DNA from 2 places in the Pseudomonas sp. S2_A02 genome. Region 1 is predicted to be linked to the other one. Evidence: predicted binding sites of a transcription regulator. Region 1 holds the regulator's gene; the other holds the start of a gene.

The links. The regulator FliA, encoded in region 1, starts transcription of late flagellar genes. The targets are predictions, from matches to a motif close to CTAAAGTTTNNNNNNNNNNNGCCGNTAA.
Positions count from the first base shown of each region.
Region 2: AB4O41_RS17845 (methyl-accepting chemotaxis protein) is a predicted target of FliA. The motif match lies at 7,832-7,859, and genes of this name have one in related genera.

Region 1 covers NZ_CP162776.1:1,910,482-1,926,054, reverse strand. Annotated here, with positions in the region: gene fliR (flagellar biosynthetic protein FliR) at 1-464, shown strand, start outside; gene flhB (flagellar biosynthesis protein FlhB) at 468-1,607, shown strand; gene AB4O41_RS08770 (hypothetical protein) at 2,123-2,704, shown strand; gene AB4O41_RS08765 (Ig-like domain-containing protein) at 2,719-5,247, shown strand; gene AB4O41_RS08760 (DUF6124 family protein) at 5,402-5,761, opposite strand; gene flhA (flagellar biosynthesis protein FlhA) at 6,029-8,158, shown strand; gene flhF (flagellar biosynthesis protein FlhF) at 8,170-9,495, shown strand; gene fleN (flagellar synthesis regulator FleN) at 9,613-10,443, shown strand; gene fliA (RNA polymerase sigma factor FliA) at 10,440-11,180, shown strand; gene AB4O41_RS08735 (chemotaxis response regulator CheY) at 11,348-11,719, shown strand; gene AB4O41_RS08730 (protein phosphatase CheZ) at 11,750-12,538, shown strand; partial or broken gene AB4O41_RS08725 (chemotaxis protein CheA) at 12,592-14,834, shown strand; gene AB4O41_RS08720 (protein-glutamate methylesterase/protein-glutamine glutaminase) at 14,884-15,573, shown strand, end outside.
Region 2 covers NZ_CP162776.1:3,915,645-3,931,217, reverse strand. Annotated here, with positions in the region: gene glyA (serine hydroxymethyltransferase) at 1-317, opposite strand, end outside; gene AB4O41_RS17870 (YggS family pyridoxal phosphate-dependent enzyme) at 377-1,189, opposite strand; partial or broken gene AB4O41_RS17865 (benzoate/H(+) symporter BenE family transporter) at 1,189-2,440, opposite strand; gene pdxR (MocR-like pyridoxine biosynthesis transcription factor PdxR) at 2,567-4,069, shown strand; partial or broken gene AB4O41_RS17855 (magnesium chelatase subunit ChlI family protein) at 4,114-4,269, shown strand; gene AB4O41_RS17850 (aldose 1-epimerase family protein) at 4,276-5,490, opposite strand; gene AB4O41_RS17845 (methyl-accepting chemotaxis protein) at 5,748-7,724, opposite strand; gene AB4O41_RS17840 (LysR substrate-binding domain-containing protein) at 7,910-8,830, opposite strand; gene AB4O41_RS17835 (NorM family multidrug efflux MATE transporter) at 8,988-10,385, shown strand; gene AB4O41_RS17830 (putative bifunctional diguanylate cyclase/phosphodiesterase) at 10,494-12,167, opposite strand; gene rep (DNA helicase Rep) at 12,431-14,440, shown strand; gene AB4O41_RS17820 (xanthine phosphoribosyltransferase) at 14,498-15,070, shown strand; gene AB4O41_RS17815 (acetyl-CoA hydrolase/transferase C-terminal domain-containing protein) at 15,200-15,573, opposite strand, start outside.

The DNA.
Region 1 (15,573 bases):
TCCAGATGGGTATGGGCTTCGCCTCGATGGTCGACCCTACGAACGGTGTGTCGGTGGCGGTGATCGGGCAGTTTTTCACCATGCTGGTAACGCTGCTGTTCCTGTCGATGAACGGCCATCTGGTGGTGTTCGAAGTCCTCACCGAAAGCTTCACCACGCTGCCGGTCGGCGGCGGGTTGATGGTCAATCATTTTTGGGAGTTGGCCGGCAAGCTCGGCTGGGTGCTCGGTGCGGCGCTGTTGTTGGTGTTGCCGGCGATCACCGCGTTGCTGGTGGTCAACATTGCATTTGGCGTGATGACTCGGGCGGCGCCGCAGTTGAACATCTTCTCGATCGGTTTCCCGCTGACCCTGGTGCTCGGGCTGTTCATTGTCTGGGTCGGCCTGGCGGACATTCTCAATCAGTATCAGCCGCTGGCCGCCGAGGCTTTGCAGTTGTTACGCGAACTGGCGCGGGCGCGCTGAGTCATGGCTGAGAGCGAAAGCGGTCAGGACAAAACAGAAGACCCCACGGAGAAACGCAAAAAGGACTCCCGTGAGAAGGGTGAGATTGCGCGCTCCAAGGAACTCAACACCCTGGCGGTCATGCTCGCTGGCGCCGGTGCGTTGCTGATTTTTGGCGGCGCCCTCGCTCAGGATTTGATGGAGCTGATGCGCATGAACTTCTCGCTCTCGCGAGAGGTGATTCTGGATCAGCGTTCCATGGGCACTTATCTGCTGCATTCGGGGCAGATCGCTCTCGTTGCGATTCAGCCAGTGATGATCACCTTACTGCTGGCTGCGTTGATTGGCCCGATCTCCCTCGGCGGCTGGCTGTTCGCGGCCGGCTCCATGGCGCCGAAATTCAGTCGCATGAACCCCGGCGCGGGGCTGAAACGCATGTTCTCGGCCAAGGCTTTGATTGAGTTGCTCAAGGCCCTGGCGAAGTTTTTCATCGTCTTGTTCGTGGCGTTGGCGGTCTTGTCATCGGACATCGACGATCTGCTGCGTATCGCCCATGAGCCATTGGACATGGCGATCATTCACAGTCTGCAAGTGGTCGGCTGGAGTACTTTGTGGATGGCTTGCGGGCTGATCATCATCGCCGCGGTCGACGTGCCGGTGCAGTTGTGGGAAAGCCACAAGAAACTGCTGATGACCAAGCAGGAAGTGCGCGACGAACACAAGGATCAAGAAGGTAAGCCGGAGGTCAAGCAGCGCATTCGCCAGTTGCAACGCGAGATGTCGCAGCGGCGGATGATGGCGGCCATTCCCGAGGCCGACGTAGTCATCACCAACCCGACTCACTACGCCGTGGCGCTCAAATACGATCCGGAAAAGGGCGGGGCGCCGATGCTGATCGCCAAGGGCAGCGATTTCCTCGCCTTGAAGATTCGTGAAATCGCCGTGGCCAACAATGTGCTGCTGCTCGAGTCGCCGGCGCTGGCGCGTTCGATCTACTACTCCACGGAGCTGGAACAGGAAATTCCCGGTGGGCTTTATCTGGCGGTCGCCCAGGTATTGGCCTACGTCTACCAGATCCGTCAGCACCAGGCGGGCAAGGGTAAACGCCCGGATCCGCTCAAAGACGATTTGCCGATTCCGCCGGATCTGCGTCGCGATTCCTGAGTTCTCATGCGCCTCGCCCTCACAGGTGAGCGCGATCCAATGTGAGAGCGACCCTGCTCGCGAAGCGGCCGGCACTGAAATAGCTCGGCGGTGCTGATCTTGATCGTTTGATTTTGATCGTTCCCACGCTCCTGCGTGGAACGCCTGATCGGACGCTCCGCGTTCGGCCCTGATGGGACGCGGAGCGTCCGTTGAGGCATTCCACGCAGGAGCGTGGGAACGATCATCGGTGGCGGCGCGTTACTGCGGCAACTCCAGATTATGCAACACCCGATTCACCGCCCGTTCGCCGAGCATGATCAGGCGTGCGATGCCCATTAGCGCTTGGCGCTGCGATGACTCGACCAGCCCGACGAGCGAAAGCCAGGTTGTATCTTCCTTCCAATGCCTTAACGCCGTTCGTCTGAAAGATCCACGTACCTGTTACTTCTGACAGTGGTCGAATGATCGCCTGAGGTTCTCAATGGCTGCTGAAGATCCTAGGCAACCGCTAAGGAAACTGCAGGAGCAGGGCAATGATCGGATTGATGGTGATGCCAAATGAGGACATTGACGATACGCAACATGACATTGTTCCCTTTGACTTGAGCAGTAGTCTGGGACTTTTTTCGCTGTTCCCGCCCAACATTCCCGGGCAGTTCAACGACATCGATTTTCCGCCGGCGCAAGTGGGGGTCAACCGGCCCTTGCTTTATACGAGTGCCAACGGCCTGCGTGTGCTGGTTCAGGCCTATCTCAACATGGCCGACGAGGACACCATTCGTTTGTACATTGGCGAGAATCTGGTGGCAACGGCGGTGTTGTCCGAGGACCACGGTGATCTCGATGTGGTGATGCACATCGCTGCGAATCGGGTTCCGGCCGGCGTTCATACCTTGCGTTACGAGATCCTGCGCAAAAGCGGTCAGCCCCCCGAGGGGGCGCAACTCGAAGTCTGGTTCAAGATCGATCCGCCAGGCGGTATCGATCCCGAGCCGGATTTGCCCGGCCATCAGCGACTCAAGCCGGCTCTGCTCCAACTGAAGCCCGGCCAGATCATTGACAAGGATGTCGCTGCCAACGGCGTCACCGCGATCATCCCCCCTGGCCCTTCATGACGAAAGGGGACACGTTGAAGCTCTGTTTCCACGGCATTGCTGTCACCCCCTATACGGTGCTGGAGAGCGAGGTTGGAAAAGAGATCAGCGTTTTCATTTCGCCAGAAAATATCCGGGATGCGGGGCCGGCCGATCCGGCAGTGGTGGTCTATCAGATTGAAGATCAGGTGGAAAACGTCAGCGACTTTTCGGAGCGTACGACAGTCATCAGCGATCCGGACAATGACTGGCTTGATCTGGTATTTGTCCCCCTCGCCAATGATGACCTGGTCAGTGCTGATGAGGTGGGGCTGGACGACCTGGAGGCTCAGATCATTACGCGCAGTGGCTTTGCGCGAGGTGAGAAGCTACTGATTCGCTGGGTGGCCACAACCCTGAGCGGTGAGAGGGTCGAACACAGTGAAGAGCAAACGATTACTCGTGTCGGCATTCAATCATTCAAGATTCCAAATGCGACAGTGCTTGCCAGCGCTCCCGGACAGATACAAGTGGACTATCTGCGCACGAAAGCCGATGGCCAACAGGATCGTTCAGAGATTTACATCTTCACGTTGCAGGGAAAGACCTTGCGACTGCCGGCGCCGCAGATTACCGATCTGACAGGAGGCACCCTGGATCCTGCGCTAAGCCGGACGGTGGTGTTGTGCGGTCCTGATGACCGGATCAAAAAGGGCTTCAGGGTCACATTGACATGGATGGGGACCAGCACCTCGGGGCGTCCACACCTGTATCAGACTTACCGCGACGTCAGTGATCGGCTCGTGGGTCAGGCCATTGCCTTCACCGTCACCGCCAAAGACATCGCCCCGTTGATCCGAGGGTCGGTCCGTGTTTCGTATGAAGTCAGTCATGCCACGTTGAATCCTGCGCTGGCTTCTGACGCGATGAATGCGCGCATAGGGGAGCTTGATCCTGCCCTGCCTGCACCAGAAATCGTTGGCGTTATTGACGACGTGCTCAATCCGGCGCATGTGCCGTATGGTACGGATATCCAGATTGCGGCGGCCGCCTATACCCTGTTGGGAGATGTGGTGCATGTGGAGGGCCGGGGGGATGCTGGCGGGGTGGTCTTTCGGGACAGATTGCCAATCGAGCATACACGTGTCGGCAAGGATCTGGCGTTCTGGCTGGACGGCGAGGCTATCGAGTTCTATCGGGAACAGTTCTTCAGTTTGCTTTGGTGGATCGAGCGACCAGAAGAGCTGCCGCAATCGTCCGCGCTGCTGGAGTTGTATATTGGAGACCCGGCGCAGTCATTGCAGCCGCCCACTGTTCGCCGCGCTCCTGATGGTGTTCTAGACCCATTGGAAAATAACGAAGCGGCCAGAGCCCGTGTACATGTGGCGAGCCCGCGTGCGGGTGATCAGGTGCGCCTGCTGGTGAGAGGCACGCCTGGAGAAGGTTCGCCGACGTTTACGCCGCAACCGTTGAATGCAGACAACGTTGCCGTTTTCTTGCTGCTGCCTTCATTCATTGCGGAAAATCGTGGGCAGCAGGTCGAGATCCTCTATGAACTGATCAGGAACGGCAAAGCGATTCTGTCCAGACCTTTGATGCTGACGGTGAAAACAATCAGCGACATGGATCCCGGGCTGACCCGCCCGCAGATTGCAGAAGCGGGGGCGGTGCCGTTGATCGATCTGCGAATCATCAAGACTGACCTCACGTGCGTGGTCAAGCCGCTGCTGCCGATTGCCGTGGTCGGGCAGCGGGTCTGGCTCACTGTCACCAGCGAGGGGGTTGCGCCATTAACGTTGCGCGCCGGCACCGCGTTGACCGCTGAAGAAATCACCCACGGCCTCAGCGTCAAGGCCATACGCAGCTGGTTCTATGCGCTTAAGGATCTATCGACCTGTGAGCTGACGTGCAAAATAGCACTGGGCAGCGCGGACACCCAAGCCTCGGCGCTGGTGCTTCCGGTGGCGCGGTATACGGTCAAGGTCACGGAGGTGCTGGCAATCAACACCGTTCAGATGCTCCTCAACGGTGTGAAGCTGGTGGGCGGCACGGCATACGGATTACGCGAGCGGGAGGTCGTCAACAATGTGCAAGTGCGCGTGCCTACGGGAGGGCGACCACCGTACACCTATCGGTCAGCCAACCCGGCCGTAGCGACAGTTGATGCCAACGGCAAGGTTAGAGGCCTGAGTAATCAGTTGACCACCGTCACCGTGACAGACGCTGATCAGCGAAAGGTTTCCTACCCCGTGCGGGTGATGAATGTTTACCGGCTGATACTGAATGACGCGTTCTTCACCGCGGCTGAGGCAGGCAATTGGCTTCGACAATTCGGCGCCGCCAGCTTTTACAACGATGGTCAGACACTCGGATGGGGCATCCTGTCCAATAACTTCGTTGATCTGACTCCCATTTTCGGAGCGAGAGGCCCATATTACGGCCGGTTCTTTGCGCTGAACCTGTCCTATCCCGGACTCTATGTCGTGTATCACGAACTCCTGGCTGATGGGACTCTGGCGACTGGCAACTACTATCTGACCGTGACCAAAGACCGTAAAAGAATCATGGGATTTTTTCCGACTTGAGCAAGGCGCAGTAGAACCTACGGTTATTACCCGGCGCATGGAGGTGACCCTTCGTGCGTGTTCTTTTCCTGGTTGCCGCAAAGCCAAACGCGGAGCGTCCTTTGACGCATTCCCACGCTGGAGCGTGGGAACGCTCAGTGAGCAGGAGGGCCCGCTACTGCGGCAATTGCAGATTATCCAGCACCCGATTCACCGCCAATTCCCCGAGCATGATCAATTGTGCAATGCCCATCAGCGCTCGGCGCTGCGATGGCTTGACCAGCCCGGCGAATTCCTGGGCGATGGTTTTGGCGCTGGCGAGTGTTTCGCAGGCGTTGGCCAGCAGGTCTTCGTTTTTGGTGTCGGCGGTGACGGCGTACATTGCGCGGGTTTTACGCGGTGGCGGGGTGGAGCCGGGCGGGCAGAGGTAATGGTCGAGGGCGCGGTCGGCGGCTTCGTGGAGTTTTTTTGAGTCGAGGGATTCGTAGGGCGAGGTGGGGTCGGTTTCGGGCGGGTTGGGCGTTGGTTTGATCATGGTGAAGCTCCCACAAGGGAACGCATTCCAAATATGGGAATGGAATGCAAATCAAATGTAGGAGTGAGCCTGCTCGCGATAGCGGTCTGTCTGGTTTGAATGCGTTGACTGGAAAATGCTCATCGCGAGCAGGCTCACTCCTACAGGGGGGCGTGTTTATCCCTGCCTGTTTCATCTCCCGGGCCAAAGTTGGAAAGCTTCTTGCAATAGCCGCCCTGCGCCCGATCGGGGCGTCAAAAGTTTGCTTTAAAGAAACGGGGAAAACCGGTGGATCGCTCTCAGTTAATCAACACTGCACGCACAAACGTTGCCGACCTCAGTCGGGGCAATCTGGGTGTGCCGCTGTTGCTGCTGGTCATGCTTGCCATGATGATGTTGCCGGTGCCGCCGTTCCTGCTGGACGTGTTTTTCACGTTCAACATTGCCTTGTCCATCGTCGTGTTGCTGGTTTGCGTGTACGCCCTGCGACCGCTGGATTTTGCGGTGTTCCCGACCATTCTGCTGGTGGCGACGTTGCTGCGACTGGCGCTGAACGTGGCCTCGACGCGGGTGGTGATGCTTCACGGTCAGGATGGCCATGCCGCCGCCGGTAAGGTGATCCAGGCCTTCGGTGAAGTGGTGATCGGCGGTAACTACGTGGTCGGTATCGTGGTCTTTGCGATTTTGATGATCATCAACTTCGTCGTGGTGACCAAGGGTGCCGGGCGGATTTCCGAGGTGAGCGCGCGCTTCACCCTCGACGCGATGCCCGGCAAACAGATGGCGATCGACGCCGACTTGAACGCCGGCCTGATCGATCAGAACCAGGCGAAACTGCGCCGGATGGAAGTGGCTCAGGAAGCTGAGTTCTACGGTTCGATGGACGGTGCCAGCAAGTTCGTGCGCGGTGACGCCATCGCCGGCCTGCTGATTCTGTTCATCAACCTGATCGGCGGCATGGCGGTCGGTATCTTCCAGCACGGCATGAGCTTTGGTGATGCCGGCAAGGTTTATGCGCTGTTGACCATCGGTGACGGTTTGGTGGCGCAATTGCCATCACTGCTGTTGTCGACTGCCGCTGCGATCATGGTGACCCGTGCTTCCGGCTCGGAAGACATGGGCAAGCAGATCAATCGTCAGATGTTCGCCTCGCCGAAAGCCCTTGCAGTGGCCGCTGGCTTGATGGCGGTGATGGGTCTGGTGCCGGGCATGCCGCACTTCTCCTTTCTGAGCATGGCAGCCCTGGCGGCCGGCGGCGCTTACCTGTTTTGGAAGAAGCAGAACGCGGTCAAGGTTCAGGCGCTGCAAGAGGTCAAGCGTCAGCAGGAACTGCTGCCATCGCCGGCCCGTGCTCAGGAAACCAAAGAGCTTGGCTGGGATGACGTGACCCCGATCGACATGATCGGCCTGGAAGTCGGCTACCGCCTGATCCCGCTGGTGGATCGCAACCAGGGGGGTCAGTTGCTGGCACGGATCAAGGGTGTGCGTAAAAAGCTCTCCCAGGACCTGGGCTTCCTGATGCCGACCGTGCATATCCGTGACAACCTCGACCTGGCGCCCAGCGCCTATCGCCTGACCCTGATGGGAGTGATCCTGGCCGAGGCCGAGATTTACCCGGACCGCGAGCTGGCGATCAACCCGGGGCAGGTCTACGGCACGCTCAACGGCATCACCGCCAAAGATCCGGCTTTTGGTCTGGAGGCGGTCTGGATCGAAATCAGCCAGCGTGCCCAAGCACAATCCCTCGGCTACACCGTGGTCGATGCCAGTACGGTAGTGGCGACCCACTTGAACCAGATTCTGTACAAGCACTCCAGCGAGCTGATCGGACACGAAGAAGTCCAGCAACTCATGCAATTGCTGGCCAAAAGCTCACCGAAACTGGCTGAAGAGCTGGTGCCGGGGGTGGTTTCGCTGTCGCAACTGCTCAAGGTCTTGCAGGCATTGCTCGCCGAACAAGTGCCGGTACGGGACATTCGCAGCATCGCCGAAGCCATCGCGAACAACGCCGCCAAGAGTCAAGATACTGCCGCTTTGGTGGCCGCGGTGCGCGTCGGCGTATCTCGTGCAATCGTGCAAAGCATTGTAGGCACTGAGTCGGAGCTGCCTGTGATCACCTTGGAACCAAGGTTGGAACAAATATTGCTCAATAGTCTTCAGAAGGCAGGACAAGGCTCGGAAGAGGGTGTTCTGCTGGAGCCAAGCATGGCAGAGAAACTGCAGCGCTCGTTGATCGAAGCGGCGCAGCGTCAGGAAATGCAAGGTCAACCGGTGATTCTGCTGGTGGCCGGTCCGGTTCGCGCGATGCTCTCGCGATTCGGCCGACTGGCAGTCCCGGGTTTGCATGTGTTGGCTTACCAGGAAATCCCTGACAACAAGCAAGTGACCATCGTTGCGACAGTAGGGCCCAACGGCTGAGGTAGTGGTTTATGCAAGTTAAGCGTTTTTTCGCCGCCGATATGCGTCAGGCCATGAAACTGGTTCGTGATGAGCTGGGCGCCGACGCCGCCATCATTGGCAATCGCCGGATCGCTGGCGGTGTCGAGCTGACGGCTGCCCTGGATTACAAACTGTCGGCGCTGGCCCCGCGTGTTCCAAACATGGAACTCGAGGACGAGCTGCGCAAGACCCAGTCGCGGATCGTCACCGCCCAGGCCGAACTGAGCCTGCGTGGCGATGGCGAGAGCGACAAAGCCACCAATCGCCAGTTGTTCGCCGGCCTGCCGTTGACCGCCGCCGAGCCACTGATCGAGCCAACGCTGGCCGAGCCTCGGCGTCCGGCACCCGCGCCTGCCGCAGCGACCGGTGTCGACCCGCGTGCGTTCGACTCGATGCGTTTCGAGCTCAACAGCCTGCGTGAACTGATGGAAGTGCAACTCGGCTCGCTGGCCTGGAATCAGCTACAAGGCAGCCGTCCGGCCCAGGCCAACCTCTGGCGACGCCTGCAACGCATCGGCCTGTCCGGCCCGTTGTCGCGCGATCTGCTGGCACTGATTACCGACATTGAAGAACCACGTCAGGCTTGGCGCATGTTGCTCGCGCACCTGGCGCGGATGATTGCCACCCCGGAAGTCGAGCCCTTGGAAGAGGGCGGTGTAATTGCGATGGTCGGCCCGGCTGGCATGGGCAAGACCACCACGCTGGCCAAGCTCGCGGCCCGTTATGTGCTCAAGTACGGCGCGCAGAACATCGCGCTGGTGAGCATGGACAGCTATCGCATCGGTGCTCAGGAACAGCTCAAGACCCTGGGCCGCATCCTCAACGTGTCGGTCACCCACGTCGATCCGGGCCAATCGCTGGTGCAGGCGCTGGAACCCTTGCTGCGCAAACGCGTGGTGCTGATCGATACCGCCGGCCTGCAGGCCAGCGATCCGGCACTGCGCATGCAGCTTGAAAGCCTGGCCGGACGAGGGATCAAATCAAAAAACTATCTGGTCTTGGCAACCACTAGCCAAAAACAGGTTCTAACCGCCGCTTATCATAGTTACAAGCGTTGCGGGCTAGCTGGCTGCATCCTGACTAAACTGGATGAAACGGCAAGCCTGGGTGAGGTGTTGAGCCTGGCCATCAGTCATGAATTGCCGGTGGCTTACCTGACCGATGGCCCGCGGATCCCGGATGATTTGCATCTGCCGCGTCGTCATCAGTTGGTCAGCCGCGCCGTTAGCGTGCAAATGCAGGAAGAACCCAGCGAAGAAGCCATGGCTGATATGTTCGCTGACCTCTACCACAGTCCGACCAAGCGGGTTGGCTGAGGTATTAATGAACAGTTTTTGTACCTACATCGATGGTCTGCCAATGCATTGTTCAGTTAGTGAACGCGCAGCCAGTAATGTGGCCTCCGTCTAAGTAAGACAAGGTAAAGAAATAACATGGGCAGCATGCATCCCGTACAGGTGATCGCGGTGACCGGCGGCAAAGGTGGCGTCGGGAAGACTAACGTGTCAGTGAACTTGTCCCTGGCTCTAGCTGAGCTCGGCCGGCGCGTCATGCTGCTGGACGCCGATCTGGGGCTGGCGAATGTCGACGTCCTGCTGGGGCTGACACCCAAACGTACTTTGGCCGATGTGATCGAAGGCCGGTGTGAGCTGCGCGACGTGCTGCTGCAAGGGCCCGGCGGTATCCGCATCGTCCCGGCCGCGTCCGGCACCCAGAGCATGGTTCATCTGAGCCCGGCCCAGCATGCCGGCCTGATCCAGGCCTTCAGCGACATCGGCGACAACCTCGACGTATTGGTGATCGACACCGCTGCGGGCATTGGTGACTCGGTAGTCAGTTTCGTGCGCGCAGCCCAGGAAGTCTTGCTGGTGGTGTGCGACGAACCAACCTCCATTACCGACGCCTACGCGCTGATCAAACTGCTGAACCGCGACTACGGCATGAATCGTTTCCGCGTCCTGGCCAACATGGCGCAGAGCCCGCAGGAGGGCCGCAACCTGTTCGCCAAGTTGACCAAGGTCACCGATCGTTTTCTTGACGTCGCCTTGCAATACGTTGGCGCGGTGCCTTACGACGAAAGCGTGCGCAAGGCCGTGCAGAAGCAGCGTGCCGTCTACGAAGCCTTTCCCCGTTCCAAGTGCGCTCTGGCATTCAAGGCCATTGCGCAGAAGGTCGATACCTGGCCGCTGCCGGCCAACCCGCGTGGGCATCTGGAATTTTTCGTCGAGCGCCTCGTGCAACAAACGGCAGGACCCGTCCTATGACAGCCAGTGGTTACAACCTCTACAAGAAGTCGGCACGTGACGCGCAGTACGAACTAATCGAGCGTTACGCGCCACTGGTCAAACGCATTGCCTACCATTTGCTGGCGCGTTTGCCGGCCAGTGTCCAGGTCGAAGACCTGATCCAGGCCGGCATGATCGGCCTGCTTGAAGTATCAACCAAATACGACGCCAGCAAAGGCGCGAGTTTCGAGACGTACGCGGGCATTCGAATCCGCGGCGCGATGCTCGATGAAGTGCGCAAGGGGGACTGGGCGCCACGTTCGGTTCACCGCAATACCCGCATGGTCAGCGACGCGATTCGCTCGATTGAAGCTAAAACCGGCCGTGACGCTAAAGATCACGAAGTTGCGGCCGAACTCCAATTGAGTCTCGACGATTATTACGGGATTTTGAACGACACCCTCGGCAGCCGGTTATTCAGTTTCGACGATCTGTTGCAGGACGGCGAACACGAAGGGCTGCATGAGGATGGCGCCAGTGCTCATCTCGAGCCGTCACGCGATCTGGAAGATGAACGCTTCCAGGCGGCGCTGGCGGACGCGATTGCCAATTTGCCGGAGCGTGAGCGACTGGTGTTGGCGCTGTACTACGACGAAGAGTTGAATCTCAAGGAAATCGGTGAGGTCCTGGGGGTCAGCGAATCGCGGGTCAGCCAGTTACACAGCCAGTGCGCGGCCCGTTTGCGGGGGCGTTTGGGGGAGTGGCGAGCGCGCTGAAGGCAGTGTGGGGACACTGCGAATGGAGCAGGTGTGGTGTTGAACCGCACCGGTTTCGATCTGTTGTGCTCCAGACAGTCATTGAGTGCTTTGCCGGATTGATTGAAATGGCGTGTCCAGGTGCTGGGCGCGTTTAAGACTGCTTGGAGGTCGAATTGAACAAGAACATGAAAATCCTCATCGTTGATGACTTCTCAACGATGCGGCGGATCATAAAAAACCTGTTGCGTGACCTTGGGTTCACCAACACGGTCGAGGCTGACGATGGCGTCACTGCCATTCCGGTTCTCAACAGCGGGGGCATCGACTTTCTGGTAACGGACTGGAATATGCCTGGCATGACCGGCATCGATCTGCTGCGTCACGTGCGCGCCGATGAAAAGCTCAAGCACCTGCCGGTGCTGATGGTGACCGCTGAAGCCAAGCGCGAGCAAATCATCGAAGCCGCTCAGGCGGGTGTGAACGGCTATGTGGTCAAGCCATTCACGGCTCAAGCGTTGAAAGACAAGATTGAAAAGATCTTCGAACGCATCGGTTGATGTGCAAAGCCAGTCCGTCACGGGGGAGCTATGGAGCAAAACGAATCTTCACAGGGCGATTTCGAATCGACCCTGAAAAAACACGCGGTCGAACTGGTCGAGAGCCTTGAAAAAGGCAGGTTCGGCGACGCTGTGCAACTGATCCATGAGCTCAACCAGACCCGTGACCGCGGCCTGTATCAGGAAGTGGGCAAGCTCACCCGCGAGCTGCATAGCGCGATCGTCAATTTCCAGATTGATCCGCACATGCCGCAAGCCGAGGAAGTGTCTCAGATCACCGATGCCACTGAGCGCCTGGGTTATGTGGTCAAGCTGACCGAGGCTGCGGCCAACCGCACCATGGACCTGGTGGAAAACGCCACACCGTTGATCAACGGCCTGAGCGATGAAGCTCAGGCGCTGAGCACGGATTGGGGGAGGTTCATGCGTCGCGAAGTCGGGGCTGAAGAGTTCCGCGAACTGGCCCGGCGCGTCGACGGTTTCCTGACACGCAGCAGTGAAGACAACCGCGTCGTGTCGAGCAACCTCAACGACATTCTGCTGGCCCAGGATTACCAGGACCTCACCGGTCAGGTGATCAAACGCGTGACCCAGTTGGTCACCGAAGTTGAAAGCAACCTGCTCAAGCTCGTGCTCATGGCCAGCCAGGTAGACCGCTTTGCGGGTATCGAACATGACCGTGAAGCGATGCTGGCTGAAAAAGATCCACAAAAACATCTCTCTCAGGGTGAAGGTCCGCAGATTCATGCCGATAAAAGAGAAGACGTTGTGTCCGGTCAGGACGATGTGGACGATTTGTTATCCAGCCTAGGATTTTAGAGTTTTAGCATTTTAGGTTTTTTAGGTTTTTAGACCTCAGGAGCACCCCCTTAATGAGCTTCGGCGCCGATGAAGAGATCCTTCAGGATTTCCTGGTTGAGGCCGGCGAGATTCTAGAGCAACTGTCCGAACAGCTGGTCGAGCTTGAAAGCCGACCGGATGATGCGGATTTGCTCAATGCAATTTTTCGCGGTTTTCACACTGTAAAAGGGGGCGCCGGCTTCCTCCAGCTCAATGAGCTGGTGGAGTGCTGTCACATCGCCGAGAACGTGTTCGACATCCTGCGCAAGGGTGAACGACGCGTCGACTCGGAACTGATGGACGTGGTTCTCGAAGCACTGGACGCGGTGAACGGCATGTTCAGCGAAGTCCGCGAACGCAGCCCAATCACGGCTGCCACACCTGAATTGCTGGCTGCTCTGGCCCGCCTGGCCGAGCCGCAAACCGCCGATGAAGCGGCACTTGTCGCTGAAGTGGTGCAAGAGCCGGCCGCTGAAAGTGAATCCGGCGACATTACCGATAACGAATTCGAACAACTGCTGGACTCGCTGAATGCCGTCAAGGCTCAGGCCGAGGCGCCTGTGGTTGCTCCGCCTGCCGCCGATACGGCGACCAGCGACGAAATCACCGATGCCGAGTTCGAGTCGTTGCTCGATCAATTGCACGGCAAAGGCCAGTTCGCCGCCGATGCAGTGGTCGCTGCGCCCGCAGCATCGGCTGTCCCGAAAGCGGCAGGCGACAGCTCCGACATCACCGATGACGAGTTCGAAGCACTGCTCGATCAGCTGCACGGCAAAGGCAACTTTGCGGTCGATGCGCTGGAATCGGCAATTGCTTCGGCTCCGGCCCGGCTGCGCCAACCGCTAAAGCGGCCGGCGGTGATCTGATCTCCGATCATGAGTTCGAATCGCTGCTCGACGAATTGCACGGTAAAGGCAAGTTCACTGAAGTGGGCGCCGGTTCTGCTGCTTCGGCGGTCGCAACCCCAGTCGTCAAGGCTGCGGCGCCGGCACCTGTCGCCAAAGCGCCTGAGCCAAAAGCCCAAGCGCCCAAGCCTGCTGCCGCTGCTGCACCGGCGCCTGCTCGTGCCCTGGCTGCGCCGCCACCGGAAAAACCGGCCAGCGAAGCCGAGACTACCGTGCGGGTCGATACCGCGCGTCTCGACGAAATCATGAACATGGTCGGCGAGTTGGTACTGGTACGTAACCGCTTGGTCCGTCTGGGCCTCAACAGCGGCGACGAAGCCATGTCCAAGGCCGTGTCGAACCTCGACGTGGTCACGGCCGACCTGCAAACCGCGGTCATGAAGACCCGGATGCAGCCGATCAAGAAAGTTTTCGGGCGCTTCCCGCGTCTGGTTCGCGACCTGGCTCGCCAGCTCAAGAAAGAGATCAACCTGGAGCTGGTCGGCGAAGAAACCGACCTCGACAAGAACCTCGTCGAGGCCCTGGCCGACCCGCTGGTCCACTTGGTACGCAACTCGGTCGACCACGGTATTGAAGAGCCGGCTGAGCGCGAAGCGATGGGCAAACCTCGCAGCGGCAAAGTGATCCTGTCCGCTGAACAGGAAGGCGACCATATCCTGCTGTCCATCTCCGATGATGGCAAAGGCATGGACGCTGATGTTCTGCGCGGTATCGCCGTGAAGAAAGGCCTGATGGACAAGGATGCGGCAGACCGTCTCAGCGAGTCGGATTGCTTCAACCTGATCTTCGCTCCGGGGTTCTCGACCAAGACCGAGATTTCCGACGTCTCCGGGCGCGGCGTGGGCATGGACGTGGTGAAAACCAAGATCGCCCAGCTCAACGGCACCATCAATATCTACTCGACCAAGGGCAAGGGCTCGAAGATCGTCATCAAGGTCCCGTTGACCCTGGCGATCATGCCGACGCTGATGGTCATGCTCGGCAACCAGGCGTTCGCGTTCCCGCTGGTGAACGTCAACGAGATCTTCCACCTCGACCTGTCGCGCACCAACGTGGTGGACGGCCAGGAAGTGGTGATCGTGCGGGACAAGGCACTGCCTCTGTTCTACCTCAAGCGCTGGCTGGTCAGCTCCGCTGCTCACGAAGAGCAGCGCGAAGGCCATGTGGTGATCCTTTCGGTGGGCACTCAGCGGATCGGCTTCGTCGTCGACCAGTTGGTGGGCCAGGAAGAAGTGGTCATCAAGCCATTGGGCAAAATGCTCCAGGGAACCCCGGGCATGTCCGGCGCCACCATCACCGGTGACGGCCGCATTGCACTGATTCTCGATGTGCCGAGCATGCTCAAGCGTTACGCCGCACGGCGTATTTGATTCTGGGGGAGCGGGGCGACTGAGCCTCGCCCCGTCTAATGGAGTGTTTATGGCAGTCAAAGTCCTGGTGGTGGACGATTCGGGGTTTTTCCGCCGCCGCGTCTCGGAAATTCTTTCAGCGGATTCGAATATCCAGGTCGTCGGTACGGCGACCAATGGCAAAGAGGCGATCGATCAGGCGCTGGCCCTCAAACCAGACGTGATCACCATGGACTACGAGATGCCAATGATGGATGGCATCACGGCGGTGCGGCACATCATGCAGCGCTGCCCGACCCCGGTGTTGATGTTCTCCTCGCTGACTCACGAAGGCGCGCGGGTCACCCTCGATGCGCTGGACGCCGGCGCGGTGGACTTCCTGCCGAAGAATTTCGAAGACATCTCCCGTAACCCGGAGAAGGTCAAGCAACTGCTGTGCGAGAAGATTCTCAGCATCTCGCGCAGTAACCGTCGTGTCAGCACCTACAGCGCTCCGGCCCCGGTGGCTGCGCCAGCGCCGACGCCTGCGCCTTCGAGCATCAGCAGCTATGGCAGCGGCGCGCCTGCGCGTCCGGCCCCGGCACCGATTCCGGCTCGCACCCATGCAGCGACGCCGTCGTCTCCTGCGCCCAAACGCAAAGCCTACAAACTGGTCGCCATCGGTACCTCCACCGGTGGTCCGGTTGCCCTGCAACGGGTGCTGACGCAGTTGCCGGCCAACTTCCCGGCACCGATCGTGTTGATCCAGCACATGCCGGCA
Region 2 (15,573 bases), 2.0 Mb from region 1:
AATACCGCGGCGTTCGCCTGGGCACCCGCATGCGGCTGCACGTTGGCGTAGTCACAGTTGAACAGGGTCTTGACCCGCTCGATGGCCAGACGCTCGGCCACATCGACATACTCACAGCCGCTGTAATAGCGCTTGCCTGGATAGCCTTCGGCGTATTTATTGGTGAGCACGGTGCTCTGGATTTTCATCACCAGAGGGCTGGCGTAATTTTCGGAAGCGATCAGTTCGACGTGGTCCTCCTGACGATGTTCTTCGTTATGAATCGCCTCACACAGCTCGGCGTCGAATGCTTTAAGGGTCAGCGTTGAGTCGTACATCGGATTGGCTTCCTGTAGAGCTGGATCAAGATGTTAAGGGGGGCAACGGCGACTATTCATCACATTTCCGGACAGGCATCCGCGCTCGGCCAGTAGTAGGCATCCGGCATGGCACGTGCGCCGAAGATGGCCTGACCGACACGCACCACGGTGGCCCCCTCTTCAATGGCGACTTCGAAATCACCGGACATGCCCATGGACAGTTCCTCCAGCCCGACGCCCGCCGGGGCGTGCTGGCGCAAGCGCTCGCGCAGTTCGCGCAGTCGTACAAAGCAAGGGCGGACACGGACCACGTCGGCCGAAAACAGCGCCAGTGTCATCAACCCACGCACCCGTAACGCCGGGAACGCCGGCAGAGCGGTCAAAAAGTCCGCGACGGCTTCGGGCGCCAAGCCGTATTTGCTGGCTTCGCCGGAGGTATTGACCTGAACGAACACATCCAGCTGGCGCCCCTCGATGTGCAGGCGACGATCCAGGGCCTCGGCCACTCGCAAGCTGTCCAACGCCTGAAACTCACTGGCAAAACGCGCCACCTGCTTGGCCTTGTTGGTTTGCAGGTGGCCGATAACCGACCATTGCAAGTCGGCCAGATCGGCCATGGCCTGCGATTTGCGCTGCGCTTCCTGCACTTTGTTCTCACCCAGTAGCCGGCAGCCGGCGGCATAGGCCAGACGCAGATGAGCTTCGCCAAAGGTTTTGCTGACCGGCAGCAGGCGCACACTCGCCGGATCACGTCCGACCCGCTGACAGGCATTGGCGATTCGCTCCTGCACGGCTGCCAGGTTGCGGCGAAAGTCCTCGACGCTGGTGGCCTGTGGGTAACGGCCATGACGCTCGTGCAGGGTGACGGTTTCTTCCAGTTGATCGAGCATCAGCGGGTGGCTCCTTTGGTCGTCACAACAGCGTCGGCAGCCGGAATGACCACCGTCTCGCGACGCGGCAAGCGGCCATTGAGTAAGGCGTAGGCCGCCAGACCGATCAGCAACCCCCAGAACGCCCCACCGATCCCCAGCAAGGTGATGTTGGCGGCGGACGCCAGAAAGGTGATCAGCGAGGCTTCGCGGGTTTTGACGTCAGCCATGGCGCTGGCCAGGCTGGCGCCGATAGTGCCGAGCAGGGCCAGCCCGGCCAGCGTCGTAATGAAGGTGGCCGGTAACGCCATGAACACCTGCAGCGAGGGTCACCCCGAAAATCCCTACGAGGATGTAGAACAGTCCCGCGGCAACCCCGGCAATCCAGCGCTTGGACGGATCCTCCGAGGCTTCTTTGCCGGTGCAGATGGCCGCCGTGATGGCCGCGATATTGAAGGCGTGAGAACCGAAGGGCGCCATTAGCAAGGAGCCCAGCCCTGTGACAGTCAGGATAGGATTAGCGCTGGTGCTGAAGCCATCGTTGCGCAGCACCAGCATGCCCGGCATGTACTGGCCAGTGAGGGTGATCAGGAACAGCGGCAGTGCCACACTGAGCAGCGCATTGATCGAAAACTCAGGCTGGGTGAATACCGGTGCGGCGAATTGCAGCGCCAGCCCCGACAGTTCTACACGGCCCTGCGTCAGCAGAAACGCCAGCCCCAGCACCAGAATGCCCACCACCGCGTAGCGCGCGGTAAAGCGCTTGAGCACAACGTAAGCGGCAATCAGCAACCCGACCAACACGGGGTCAAGACTCATCCCACCAAACGCGCCGATCCCGAACTGCAACAAGATGCCGGCCAGCAGGCCAGCAGCCACACCCGGCGGAATCAGGCGGATGACTTTTTCGAAGCAGCCGGACAAACCCAGCAGCACGAAGGCGGCGGCCGAAATAATGTACGCACCCACCGCCTCGGCGTAAGGCGTGGTGGACAGCGCGACGACCAGAAAAGCCGCGGCGGGTGTCGACCAGGCGGTAATGATCGGCTCACGGCTCACCCAACTCAGCAACAGCCCGGTAATGCCCACTCCAATCGACACCGACCATACCCACGACGCCGTCAGCTCTGGGCTGAGTCCGGCCACTTTGGCGGCCTGAAAGACCAGGATGAACGTGCCGCCATAGTTGACGATGACTGAAATCAGCCCGGCGACAATCGGATGCAGAAGGTCCCGTAGACGCAGGGGCGATGGCAATGCTGAAGACGACATGATGGCTTTGCTCCTTGCAAAACGAGGTGCCTGTCCCACCGAGCGCAAAGGCAGTGACGAGGGGCGGATTCTACGGATAGACTGGCCTGCCTTTGCAGGCCAATTTATTAAGATCAGGCAGACCGCATGGCAAAAACGTTCGAGCTGGAAACGCTGAAAATGCGCCTCAACGATGTTGAGTTTCAGCTGTTAAATCTGCATCAGCGGGTTCAGCGCGCACTGCGTGCATTGATCCTCGATGGCGCCCTTGCCCCAGGCTTGAAGCTGCCCGCGACCCGGGTCCTGGCCAAGTCACTCGGAATTGCCCGCGATACCGTTGAAAACGCCTACGTGCAACTGCACCGCGACGGCTTTATCGTGCGGCGCGAGGGGGCTGGCAGTTATGTCTGCGAAACGCTAGGCACCGAATTGCGCGGCGCAGCAGCGCGCCGACGCATCAAGGCGCAGGAGGTCAAAAGCAGTCAGGCGGCACCGGGGGCGGGATTGAGCCAGCGTGGGCGGATGATCTTCGACAGTGGCGGCGTGAACGATCAGCAGGTAATCAAGGCATTCGCGACCGGCCTGCCGGAAACCCGCACCTTCCCCAGCGATGTCTGGGAGCGCCTGCAACGCCAGGTGATGAAGGACTATCGCGCCAACGTGCTGTTGCACGGAGATCCGCAAGGTGCCGAGCCGCTGCGCAAGGCGATTGCCACCTACTTGAACCTCGAGCGCGGGGCCAAATGCTCCCCCGACCAGGTCATGGTGCTGAGCAGCACTCGCCAAGCCCTCTTTCTGTGTGCGCAGTTGCTGGTGGACGCTGGCAAACCGATCCTGCTGGAAAACCCGGGCTACTATGGCGCCAAGAAAGCCTTTGAAACCGCCGAGACCAAGGTCCTGCCCATCGATGTCGATGAACTGGGTATACGCACCGACCTGCTGTACGCCGACCGCAGCGGCGCCAATTGCGTTTATGTCACGCCGTCTCATCAATACCCCACCGGCGCGACCTTGCCGCTGGAGCGTCGTCTTGAGTTGATCAACTGGGCAGCGGAGAAGGGCAAGTGGCTCATCGAAGATGACTACGACAGCGAATTTCACTACGACGGGCAACCGACCGCCTGCGTACAGGGCCTGGACAAGTACCAGCGTACGCTCTATATCGGCACCTTCAGCAAGACCCTCTACCCCGGTCTGCGAATGGGTTACATGGTATTACCCCACGAGTTGATCAAAGCCTTCACCTACGCACGCAGCATGATGGACGGCCACACGCCACAAATCCTGCAACTGACCTTGGCGCGCTTCATGGAGGACGGCCATTACAACGCCCACGTCCGAGCCATGCGCAAGCTGTATGCCGGACGCCGCTCCATCATGCTCGACACGATCGGCAAGCACTTGGACGGCATCGTTACCGCCTTGCGCCCTCCCGGCGGGCTACAAATTCCCTGCCTGCTGCACGATGGCTGGTCTGAAGAAAAAACCATCCGCCAAGCGGCCAGCGCGGGCGTACAACTTTCCGGCCTGAGCCGGTTGTACGCCGGCGAGGAGAAGAAACAAGGTTGGCTATTGGGTTACTCGTCCCTGACCGCTTATGAAATCGAAGCGGCCATGCTGCGCCTGGCCAATGCACTGAAAACCCGGTAGGGCATTTGGGGGATGGCTCGCGCGATACCCGTCACTGCTGAACCTGGCTGGAAACGGCGTGTGAACGGCTGACCTTGTCGCTGCGCGCGGCCCATCGACTGCTCAAGGTCGCTCGCACCCTGGCGAACCTTGAGCAAATCGATGGCATTACCGGTAAACACTTGGCCGAAGCGCTGCAATATCGGCCGACAACGCTCTAATCAGCATTATCCCTTGGTGAGATCAACCAACGGCGTCTGCCGCACCTCAGTCTCCCGCCCACCCTGAATCTCGCTCACCTGCTTCAACGCTTTATCCACAGCCGCCTTATCCGCCAGCAAGCTGTAGTTGATGCGGAACTGCTTCTGTTCCTTCGGCCCAATCGTCGGCACCAGGTTCAGTGGCCGTTGATACCGGCGGTTGTAGGAAAAACTCGTCCCCGGCTCTAGCCCCGTGACATAGCCCTGCCCTTGGGTATCGGTGTTTTTCCACAGGGAGAACACGGGCAGTGTTTGCGTATTGAAGCCAACCGAGACGCCCAGGCTGCCGGCCTTGTTATGCAACACGGTCAGCGTATCGCCCTTGGCATCGGCATACGGCACCACGTTGTAAACCGTTTCGTCGTAGTCCTTGGTCGGTGCGCGGTAGGTTTGCCAGTCCGGCAGATCGCCCTTGGCCTTGTCGTTGAACGGCGACACTTGTTTCACCGGCGCGGCGAAGCGGGCGCCCTGCTCCAGGAATGGGGTGCTGAAGTTACTGTGATACAGCGCCTGGTATTCCTTCGGATAGTCGCCATTGTTGGTCAGGGTGTCGTTGAGGGCGAACACTACACTGCCGGGTTCGGTGACCAGTTCGGTGGCGACGGAGAAGTCGACTTTCTTGAACGCCTGCTCTTTCAGCTCGCCGCGCAGGGTGATGGCATACGGCGGTTTTTCGTCAATGTGCAGGGTGACTTTGTTCGCCGGGATGTTAGCGGCGCGACCGTGCAGGGTCAGCAGTTCGCCGTTGTCGATGCCGGGGTGGCCGACCCATTCGTAGCCGCAGCGGGTGACCAGTTCATTGAAACCTTCCAGCCAACCCAGACCACCACGGCCGTTGAGTTCGATGAAGGATGGATTGACCACTTCCTTGACCGGCGAATCCCAGCCCATGCGCACATCGCCTACAGACGCCTGTAGGACGTTCATCCCGCGAGTCGGCACCACCGAGAGCTTCATCGTGCCGTTATCGATGTCGACGATGCTGACACCTTCCTGCCGACCGCCGTGCAAAGTGCGCAGGGTCACGCTGAAGGGTTTGTCGGTTTTTGCCCCGAGTTGCTGGCTGGTGATTTGCCAGTTCTGGGCAGCTTTGTCGGTGTCGAGCAGGACGTAGTCCCAAGCCATGGCCTGGGAAGCAGCGGACAGTGCGCTGAGAGCAACGAAGAGTTTGAGCGGGGTCATGGCAGCAGCCTTTCTTGGAGTTGTGCCAATTTTATAGACTTGAAGAAACGTTTCAGCAAGCATAAAAATCGAGACACTGGTGCTAAGTGCCAAGGAATACCACTAGACAGGAATTGATCCGCAGATTTGGGCATAGAGTCGATCCCTTCGCGAGCAAGCCCGCTCCCACATTTGATCTCGGGTGTTCACAGATACTGTGTTCGCCGCAGATCTACTGTGGGAGCGGGCTTGCTCGCGAAGGCAATTTCAGAGGCGACTCAACGAAACCGGTCAACCTCATGCCGCAAATCCGCCGCCAGCTTCTCCAGCTCTTTGGCAGTCACCGCCAGGTTCGACACCACTTCGCGCTGCTCACTGTTCGCCAAAGCGATGCTTTGCAGATTGCTACTGAGCAAGGTCGCGGTGCTGCTTTGTTCCTGGGTCGCCGTGGTAATCGCAGCGAATTGCTGACCGGCCGAGCGGCTTTGCTCGTCGATCCGTGCCAGCGCCGAGGCGACGTTGGCGTTGCGCGACAGGCCTTCCTGCATCAACACGTTGCCTTGCTCCATGGTGCTGATGGCGTTGCCGGTTTCCTGCTGGATGCTTTGAATCATTCCGGAAATTTCGTCAGTGGCCTGGCGGGTACGTGAAGCCAGGTTGCGCACCTCATCGGCCACCACCGCAAACCCACGGCCCTGCTCACCTGCGCGGGCGGCTTCGATGGCGGCGTTGAGCGCCAGCAAGTTGGTTTGTTCGGCGATCGCGGTAATCACCCCGACAATGCCGCCGATTTCCTGGGAACGCTGCCCCAAGGTATTGATCACCGTCGCGGTGCTGTTCAGCGCACCGGCGATTTGCTCCAGAGATGAGGACGCTTCGTCCATCGACGTACGACCGATCTGAGTTTGCTGTGCGTTTTCCTGCGCCAGACGCTGGGTGTTGCCCATGTTGTCGGCGATGTTCAGCGAGGTGGCGCTGAATTCTTCTACGGCGCCGGCCATGCTGGTGATTTCGCCGGACTGTTGTTCCATCCCTTCATAGGCACCACCGGACAGACCGGACAACGCCTGGGCACGGCTGTTGACCTCTCCCGAGGCTTTACGGATGTGCTCGACCATGGTCGACAGGGCCTGACTCATCTGGTTGAAGGCGCGGGCAAGTTGGCCGATTTCGTCATTGCTCGATACGTTCAGGCGAACACTCAAATCACCAGCACCCAAGGCCTCGGCCTGACGTACCAGATCACCCAGTGGCGCCAGTTTGCTGCGCAGCAACCAGACCGCCGCACCGACCGCCAGCAGCATCGCCAGCAGACTGCCGATCGCCAATTGAATGCCGACGCTCCAGGTCACGGCGCGGATTTCGGTTTTCGGCATGCTCGCCACCACCGACCACGGCCCGCCTTCGAACGGCACGGCAACACTGTAAAAGTCTTGCGACTTGTCGTTCCAGAAGTCGCCTTTGCCCGGCGTCTTGGCCAGACCGACAATGCTCGGGACCGCTTGATCCGGCGCTTGTACACCGGCAATCGGCACCAGCCATTTGCCTTGTTCATCCAGCAACGCCAGAGAACCGGTCTGGCCGATGCGGAAGCGTTTGAGGTTGGCGAACTGCGCGTTCTGCGCGTCGGTGTAATCGAATCCTACGTACAGCACAGCAATGATCTTACCGCTGCTGTCACGTACGGGGGTGTACTGCGACATGTAGAAGCGTTCGAAAAGCAACGCTCGACCCACGTAGCTCTGCCCCGCCATTAAACGGGCGTAAGCCGGGTTCGCGTGGTCGAGCAGAGTGCCAATGGCACGACTGCCATCTTGTTTGGTGACATTCGTGCTGACCCGAATGAACTCCTCACCACTGCGCACGAACACGGTCGCGACGCCTGCGGTCATCTGCTTGAACTCGTCGACTTCCGCGAAGTTATTGTTCAACACCTCGCTGCCCAGGTGCAGGCCCGGAGTCTGCACACCCGCCACAGTCGCCGGCTCATCCGGATGCACGCTCAAACCGGCGCTGAAGCGCTTCTCGAACAGACCGGCCAGGCGCTGGGTACTTTCACGCAAGGTGCCGTGAAAGGTGCTCAACTGATCGGCAAGCAAGCGGGCCTCGCTGGCCAGGTGTTCTTCACGTGTGGCGAGGTTGGCCGAGTCAAGCGAGCGCAGGGCGAATACCGTACTGCCGCTGATGACAATCGCCAGAATCACGGCAAGCGCAAGACCCAGCTGTGAGGCAATCCGAGCACGAGGTTGAGACATGGCAGCTCCTGACCCAGTGGCCGGATCATTCTGATCCCATCGCACACTCGGCAAAATTTCTGATTGTGGGGAAAACATGGAACCTGCACGAAGGTTCCATCAGCAGATTTTCGGCGGCAAAGCTGAATACTTGAGTAATTAACGGGGATATGGCTCAAGGCCGCCATTGCGGCGGCTCCATCGATTCAGCCCAGGCGTTCGACCTCCGGTAATTCCATGGCCCGGACCTCGCCTTGCAGGAAATCGCTGAGGCGGCGCAAACGCTCACCGCCGGGGCGGGTTTTCGGCCAGACCAGGTAATAATTCTCACCACTGGCGACGGCCGTCGGCCACGGCAAACTCAGACGTCCCTGCGCAACATCCTCCGCCACCATCAGCAAATCGCCCATGGACACGCCGTAACCTCGGGCAGCGGCGATCATGCCCAGTTCCAGCGTGTCGAACACCTGCCCGCCCTTGAGCGAGACTTGATCGGTCAGGCCCATGCGTTCCAGCCAGTTGCGCCAGTCACGGCGGTCCGGCGTTGGGTGCAGCAGCTCGGTACTGGCCAGGCGCGCAACGTCCCACGGTTGATCCTTCAGAAGATTCGGCGCGCCCACCGGAATCAGCTCTTCGGGGAACAGCAAAGTCGTCTCCCAGTCCGGTGGAAAATGCCCGTTGCTGAGAATGACGGCGCAGTCGAAGGGCTCATGGTTGAAGTCCACCGAATCGATGTCCATCCAGGCGCTGGTCAATTGCACCTCGTTCCCCGGTCGCAGGTGCCGAAAACGGCTGAGCCGCGCCAACAGCCAACGCATGGTCAGGGTCGACGGGGCCTTCATGCGCAGGATGTCGTCCTCGGCGCGCAAGGTATTGCAGGCCCGCTCAAGGGCGGTGAAGCCTTCGCGAATGCCGGGCAGGATCAGCCGCGCCGATTCAGTCAGTTGCAGGTTTCGCCCGCTGCGATGAAACAGCCGGCAGGCGAAATGCTCTTCGAGCGTACGAATGTGCCGGCTGACCGCACTTTGCGTGATCGACAGTTCTTCGGCGGCGCGGGTAAACGAGCTATGCCGCGCTGCCGCTTCGAATGCTCGAAGGGCATACAAGGGAGGAAGACGACGAGACATCAGGAAAGCTCCTACAGCGTGATTGCTTCAACTTATCAGAAACTCTCTCGCATGAGTTTTAATCATGCCACCCATCCTTTTTATCCCTTTGTGAAAACCCCGCAGAGCGCCGAGAATCGACGCTTCCTGTTCTCTCTGACAATCGAGCGTGATGATCATGCAGCATCCAGCGCGTATTGAACTCTGGGCCATCCTGCGGCTGGCGGGGCCGTTGATTGCCTCGCAGTTGGCGCACATGTTGATGGTCCTCACCGACACGTTGATGATGGCGCGCCTGAGCCCCGAAGCACTGGCCGGCGGCGGCCTGGGCGCGGCGACGTATTCATTCGTGTCGATTTTCTGCATCGGCGTGATCGCCGCCGTCGGCACCCTGGTGGCGATTCGTCAGGGCGCGGGCGATATCATTGGCGCGGCGCGGCTGACCCAGGCCGGGTTGTGGCTGGCATGGTTGATGGCGCTGGTGGCAGGTTTGCTGCTGTGGAACCTGAAACCGGTGTTGCTGCTGTTCGGTCAGACCGAAACCAACGTTCAGGCGGCTGGCCAGTTTCTGTTGATCCTGCCGTTCGCCCTGCCCGGCTACCTGAGCTTCATGGCGCTGCGCGGCTTCACCAGCGCCATCGGCCGGGCGACACCGGTGATGGTCATCAGCCTCGCCGGCACCGTGGCCAACTTCCTGCTCAACTATGCGTTGATCACCGGCATGTTCGGCCTACCAAAAATGGGCCTGGTGGGCATCGGCATCGTCACGGCGATCGTTGCCAACCTCATGGCGTTGGCGATCGCGCTGCACATTCGTCGGCATCCGGCTTACGACGCGTATCCACTGCGTCAGGGCCTGTCGCGGCCCAATCGTCAATACTTGAAGGAATTGTGGCGCCTGGGCCTGCCGATTGGCGGCACCTATGCGGTGGAAGTCGGCCTGTTTGCCTTCGCTGCGCTGTGCATGGGCACCATGGGCAGTACGCAACTGGCGGCGCACCAGATCGCCCTGCAAATCGTCTCGGTGGCGTTCATGATTCCGGCGGGGCTTTCTTACGCGATCACCATGCGCATCGGCCAGCATTACGGTGCCGGGCAATTGCTCGATGCACGGCTGGCCGGACGTGTCGGGATCGCCTTCGGGGCTGCGGCAATGCTTGGCTTCGCGATGGTCTTCTGGCTGCTGCCCCATCAGTTGATCGGCTTGTTCCTGGACCACAACGACCCGGCGTTCCGCGAAGTCATCAACCTGGCCGTGAGCCTGTTGGCGGTGGCGGCGTGGTTCGAGCTGTTCGACGGCACGCAAACCATCGCCATGGGCTGCATCCGCGGGCTCAAGGATGCCAAGACCACATTCCTGGTGGGTTTGGGTTGCTATTGGCTGATCGGCGCACCGGCCGCCTGGTGGATGGCCTTCCATTTGAACTGGGGGCCAACGGGGGTCTGGTGGGGTCTGGCGCTGGGTCTGGCGTGTGCGGCGGTGAGCCTGACGTTGGCGTTTGAGTGGAAGATGAAGCGGATGATTCGGCGCGAGCCGTCGTCAGGGGCGAACTTCCAGGTCGCCCAGCCAGATTAAGACCCCCTGTGGGAGCGGGCTTGCTCGCGAAAGCGGTGTGTCAGTCGACATCTACGTTGACTGATACACCGCTTTCGCGAGCAAGCCCGCTCCCACATTTGTCCGTGTTTAAACCACGACTTCCAGTACGTGCTGCGGGCTGCTGCCGAAGGTCAAATACTCAACCAGTTCCGCCAATGGCAACGGCTTGCTGATCAGATACCCCTGCACCTGATCGCAACCAAATCCGCGCAATAAATCCAGCTGTGCCTGTGTTTCCACCCCTTCGGCGACCACTTCGAGGTTGAGGTTGTGCGCCAGGTTGATCATCGCGTGGACCAGTTTGCGATTCTCTTCCCGTTCTTCCATGCCGCCGACAAAGCTCTTGTCGACCTTCAACAATGCAATCGGCAGGCTGTTGAGGTGCACGAATGAAGAGAACCCGGTGCCGAAATCATCCAGCGAGAAGCGCACGCCCAAACGCCCGAGGGCGTCCATGGTCTGCTTGACCAGATCACTGCGACGCATCACCGCGGTTTCGGTCAGTTCGAATTCCAGCCATTGCGCCTCGACGCCTCGCTCGGCAATCAGCCGGCTCAGGGTCGACAGCAATTGGCTGTCCTGAAACTGCCGGAACGACAGGTTGATTGCCATGTGCAGCGCTGGCAAACCCCGTTCGCGCAACGCCTGCATGTCTCGCAGGGCCCGGGAAATCACCCAGTAACCCAACGGCACGATCAAGCCACTTTGCTCGGCCAACGGCACGAATTCGCTGGGGGGCAGCAAGCCGCGTTCGCCATGACGCCAGCGCACCAACGCTTCGAGGCCGACGATCTGGCCGTCCTCAAGGTTCAGGCGCGGCTGGTAATGCAGCTCCAGCTCATCGCGGCGCAAGGCCCGGCGCAGCTCGCTTTCGAGGTCGGCGATGCTGCGGGCATTGCGATTGATCCGTTCGTTGAAGATGTGAAAAGTGCAGCCCTGAGTGCTCTTGGCCTGCTGCATGGCGATGTGCGCATGCCACATCAACGGGTCTGCGCCGGCCTGCGCTCGTGCGTGGGCGATGCCGAGGCTGGAACCGATCAACAGGCTTTCGCCGTCGACCCAATAGGGTTCGGACAGGGCTTCGGTAATGCGTTCGGCCATCCATTCGGCGCGCTGAGGGGCGCGGCGGGTGTCGATCAGCAGGGCGAATTCATCGCTGCCCAGCCGCGCCAGTTGATCGCTGGCCTCGAGCTGGCTTTTCAGCCGCGAGACCACTTGCAGGATCAACCGATCGCCGGCCTGGTGGCCGAGGGCGTCGTTGGCGTGTCGAAAGTTGTCGAGATCGAGGTGACCGAGGGCCAGGCCGCGACCGTCGTTTTCGGCCAGGCGCGCCGCCAGCAAGGTCTGGAAGCCCTGACGGTTGGCGATACCGGTCAACGGGTCCTGCTCGGCCAGGCGCTGCAAAGTGTTTTCCAGCACGCCGCGCTCACGCACATGGCGCAGGCAGCGGCGCAACATGCCGGGATCCAGCAGATTGCGCACCAGCCAGTCGCTCACACCGTCGGGCGGCGCCAGCGGCTCGTGTTCGAGCAGCAACACGGTCGGCAGGTTGCAACGGCCGGGTGCTGGCTGGAGAGCAGGAATCGTCAACAACACCGCGCTGCGGTTGTCATCGAACAGGTTGCTGACCGACTCCCAGCTCGGCGCGCTGAGCAGCACAGCCGAACTCCCCATCGGAGCCAGACACTCGCGCAACAACGCTGCCCACGCCGGCTCTTCGGCCAGTAGCAGCAAACGCAAGGGTTCGACAGGCGTAGACAAGCTAGCTCCCTAGACTCTGCAAAGATGTAGGCGGCGGGCATTATGCCGCGCAGATAACCAATGACAAAATGACATCGGTTATCAAACACGACTTTGGCGTATTGAATACGAACATTAGACGCAAATTCACTGCGCATCCTGCGTGAAAGTATCAAAACCGGCAAATAGAGATAGCGTGTTGCGTCACAAGTCGGAGAGAGCAGCACAATTCGCTGAGCCTGTTAAAATGCCGGCCCATTTCGCTAATGACTCCCTGACTTCGTATGTCCCGACTCAATCCCCGGCAGCAAGAAGCCGTGAACTACGTCGGCGGCCCTCTTTTGGTGCTCGCCGGCGCAGGCTCCGGCAAGACCAGCGTGATCACCCGCAAAATTGCGCATCTGATCCAGAGTTGCGGCATCCGCGCCCAGTACATCGTCGCCATGACCTTTACCAACAAGGCCGCGCGGGAGATGAAGGAGCGGGTCGGCACGCTGCTCAAGGGCGGCGAAGGCCGCGGCCTGACGGTCTGCACCTTCCACAATCTGGGCCTGAACATCATCCGCAAGGAACACGTGCGGCTGGGCTACAAACCGGGCTTCTCGATCTTCGACGAGACCGACGTCAAAGCCCTGATGACCGACATCATGCAGAAGGAATACTCGGGCGACGACGGCGTCGACGAGATCAAGAACATGATCGGCTCGTGGAAAAACGACCTGATCCTGCCACCCGAAGCCCTGGAAAACGCGCGCAATCCCAAGGAACAGACCGCCGCCATCGTCTACACCCACTACCAGCGCACGCTCAAGGCGTTCAACGCGGTGGACTTCGACGACCTGATCCTGCTGCCGGTAAAACTGTTCCAGGAACACGACGATATCCTGGAAAAATGGCAGAACAAGGTCCGCTACCTGTTGGTGGACGAATACCAGGACACCAACGCCAGCCAGTATTTGCTGGTGAAACTGCTGATCGGCAAACGCAACCAGTTCACCGTGGTGGGCGACGACGACCAGTCGATCTACGCCTGGCGCGGCGCCCGTCCGGAAAACCTGATGCTGCTCAAGGACGATTACCCGTCCCTGAAAGTGGTCATGCTCGAGCAAAACTACCGCTCCACCAGCCGCATCCTGCGTTGCGCGAACGTGCTGATCTCAAACAACCCGCACGAGTTCGAAAAGCAGCTGTGGAGTGAGATGGGCCACGGTGACGAAATCCGCGTGATCCGTTGCCGCAACGAAGACGCCGAAGCGGAGCGCGTGGCCGTCGAACTGCTGACCCTGCACCTGCGCACGGATCGGCCATACAGCGATTTTGCGATCCTGTATCGCGGCAACTACCAGGCCAAGCTGATCGAGCTGAAGCTGCAGCACCACCAGATTCCGTATCGCCTGTCCGGCGGCAACAGCTTTTTCGGACGTCAGGAAGTGAAAGACCTGATGGCCTACTTCCGGCTGATCGTGAACCCGGACGACGACAACGCCTTCCTGCGGGTGATCAACGTCCCACGCCGGGAGATCGGTTCGACCACGCTGGAGAAGCTGGGCAACTACGCCACCGAGCGAAAAATCTCGATGTACGCCGCCACCGACGAAATCGGTTTGGGCGAGCATCTGGACACGCGATTCACCGATCGCCTGTCGCGCTTCAAGCGTTTCATGGACAAGGTCCGCGAGCAGTGCGCCGGCGAAGACCCGATCTCCGCCCTGCGCAGCATGGTCATGGACATCGACTACGAGAACTGGCTGCGCACCAACAGTTCCAGCGACAAGGCCGCCGATTACCGCATGGGTAACGTCTGGTTCCTGATCGAGGCGTTGAAGAACACGCTGGAGAAAGACGAAGAAGGCGAGATGACCGTTGAAGACGCTATCGGCAAACTCGTTCTGCGCGACATGCTGGAGCGTCAACAGGAAGAGGAAGACGGCGCCGAAGGCGTGCAGATGATGACCTTGCACGCCTCCAAGGGTCTGGAATTCCCCTACGTGTTCATCATGGGCATGGAAGAGGAAATCCTCCCGCACCGCTCCAGCATCGAAGCCGACACCATTGAAGAGGAACGTCGCCTGGCCTACGTCGGGATTACCCGAGCGCGTCAGACGTTGGCGTTCACCTTCGCCGCCAAGCGTAAGCAATACGGCGAGATCATCGACTGCGCGCCTAGCCGTTTCCTCGATGAACTTCCGCCGGACGACTTGGCTTGGGAAGGCAACGACGACACTCCTGTTGAAGTCAAAGCGGTTCGCGGTAATACCGCATTGGCGGATATACGCGCGATGTTAAAGCGCTAGAATCGAGCACTTTTATAAGAGTTTAGGGGCCACAAGGCGCCAAAAGAGGAACGCTTCATGGAAGCACTGCACAAGAAAATTCGCGAAGAAGGCATCGTGCTTTCCGACCAGGTTCTGAAAGTCGACGCCTTTCTGAACCACCAGATCGACCCGGCCCTGATGAAACTGATCGGCGACGAATTCGCCACGCTGTTCAAGGACTCGGGCATCACCAAGATTGTCACCATCGAAGCCTCGGGCATTGCTCCGGCGATCATGACCGGCCTGAACCTTGGCGTGCCGGTGATTTTTGCCCGTAAGCATCAGTCCCTGACCCTGACTGAAAACCTGCTGTCGGCGACCGTTTACTCGTTCACCAAGCAGACCGAAAGTACCGTGGCGATCTCCCCACGCCACCTGACTAGCAGCGACCGCGTGCTGATCATCGACGACTTTTTGGCCAACGGTAAGGCCTCGCAAGCGCTGATCTCGATCATCAAACAGGCCGGCGCGACCGTGGCCGGCTTGGGTATTGTGATCGAGAAGTCGTTTCAGGGAGGGCGTGCGGAACTGGATGCTCAGGGTTATCGCGTTGAATCGTTGGCGCGGGTGCAGTCGCTGAAGGACGGCGTTGTAACCTTCATCGAATAAACCGCCACACCGCAAAACCAGTGTGGGAGCGGGCTTGCTCGCGAATGCGGTGTGTCAGTCGACATCAACTTTGACTGACACACCGCATTCGCGAGCAAGCCCGCTCCCACATTTGGTCTCCGCTGGCCGTTACAAAGCGGTGGCTTTGAGGCCGGTGAGCAACAGCCGCTGAAACAAATCCTCTTTCAAACCCTCCGGTTTCGTCAGCTGCATCCTTTCCAGATGCACCGGAAATTCCGAAGGCTCTGGTGCATCCAGCGCAGCCTTGCCCAACTCCAGAATCTCCGTGAGCTTGAATTTGCTCTTCAGCCAGTTCAGCGCCCGCAATAAGTCCCGTTCCTCAGCGGTGAAATCACAGCCCAGCGGATATTCCGGAAACAGATTCAAATGCCGCGCTTGAATGGCCTGCAACCACTGTGGGCTGTTGTCGGCGAAACGCGGATCGAGGCGAAAATGCTTCGGCAATTTACCAACGCTCTGCGCTTGCTCGATCAGCCCCGGTT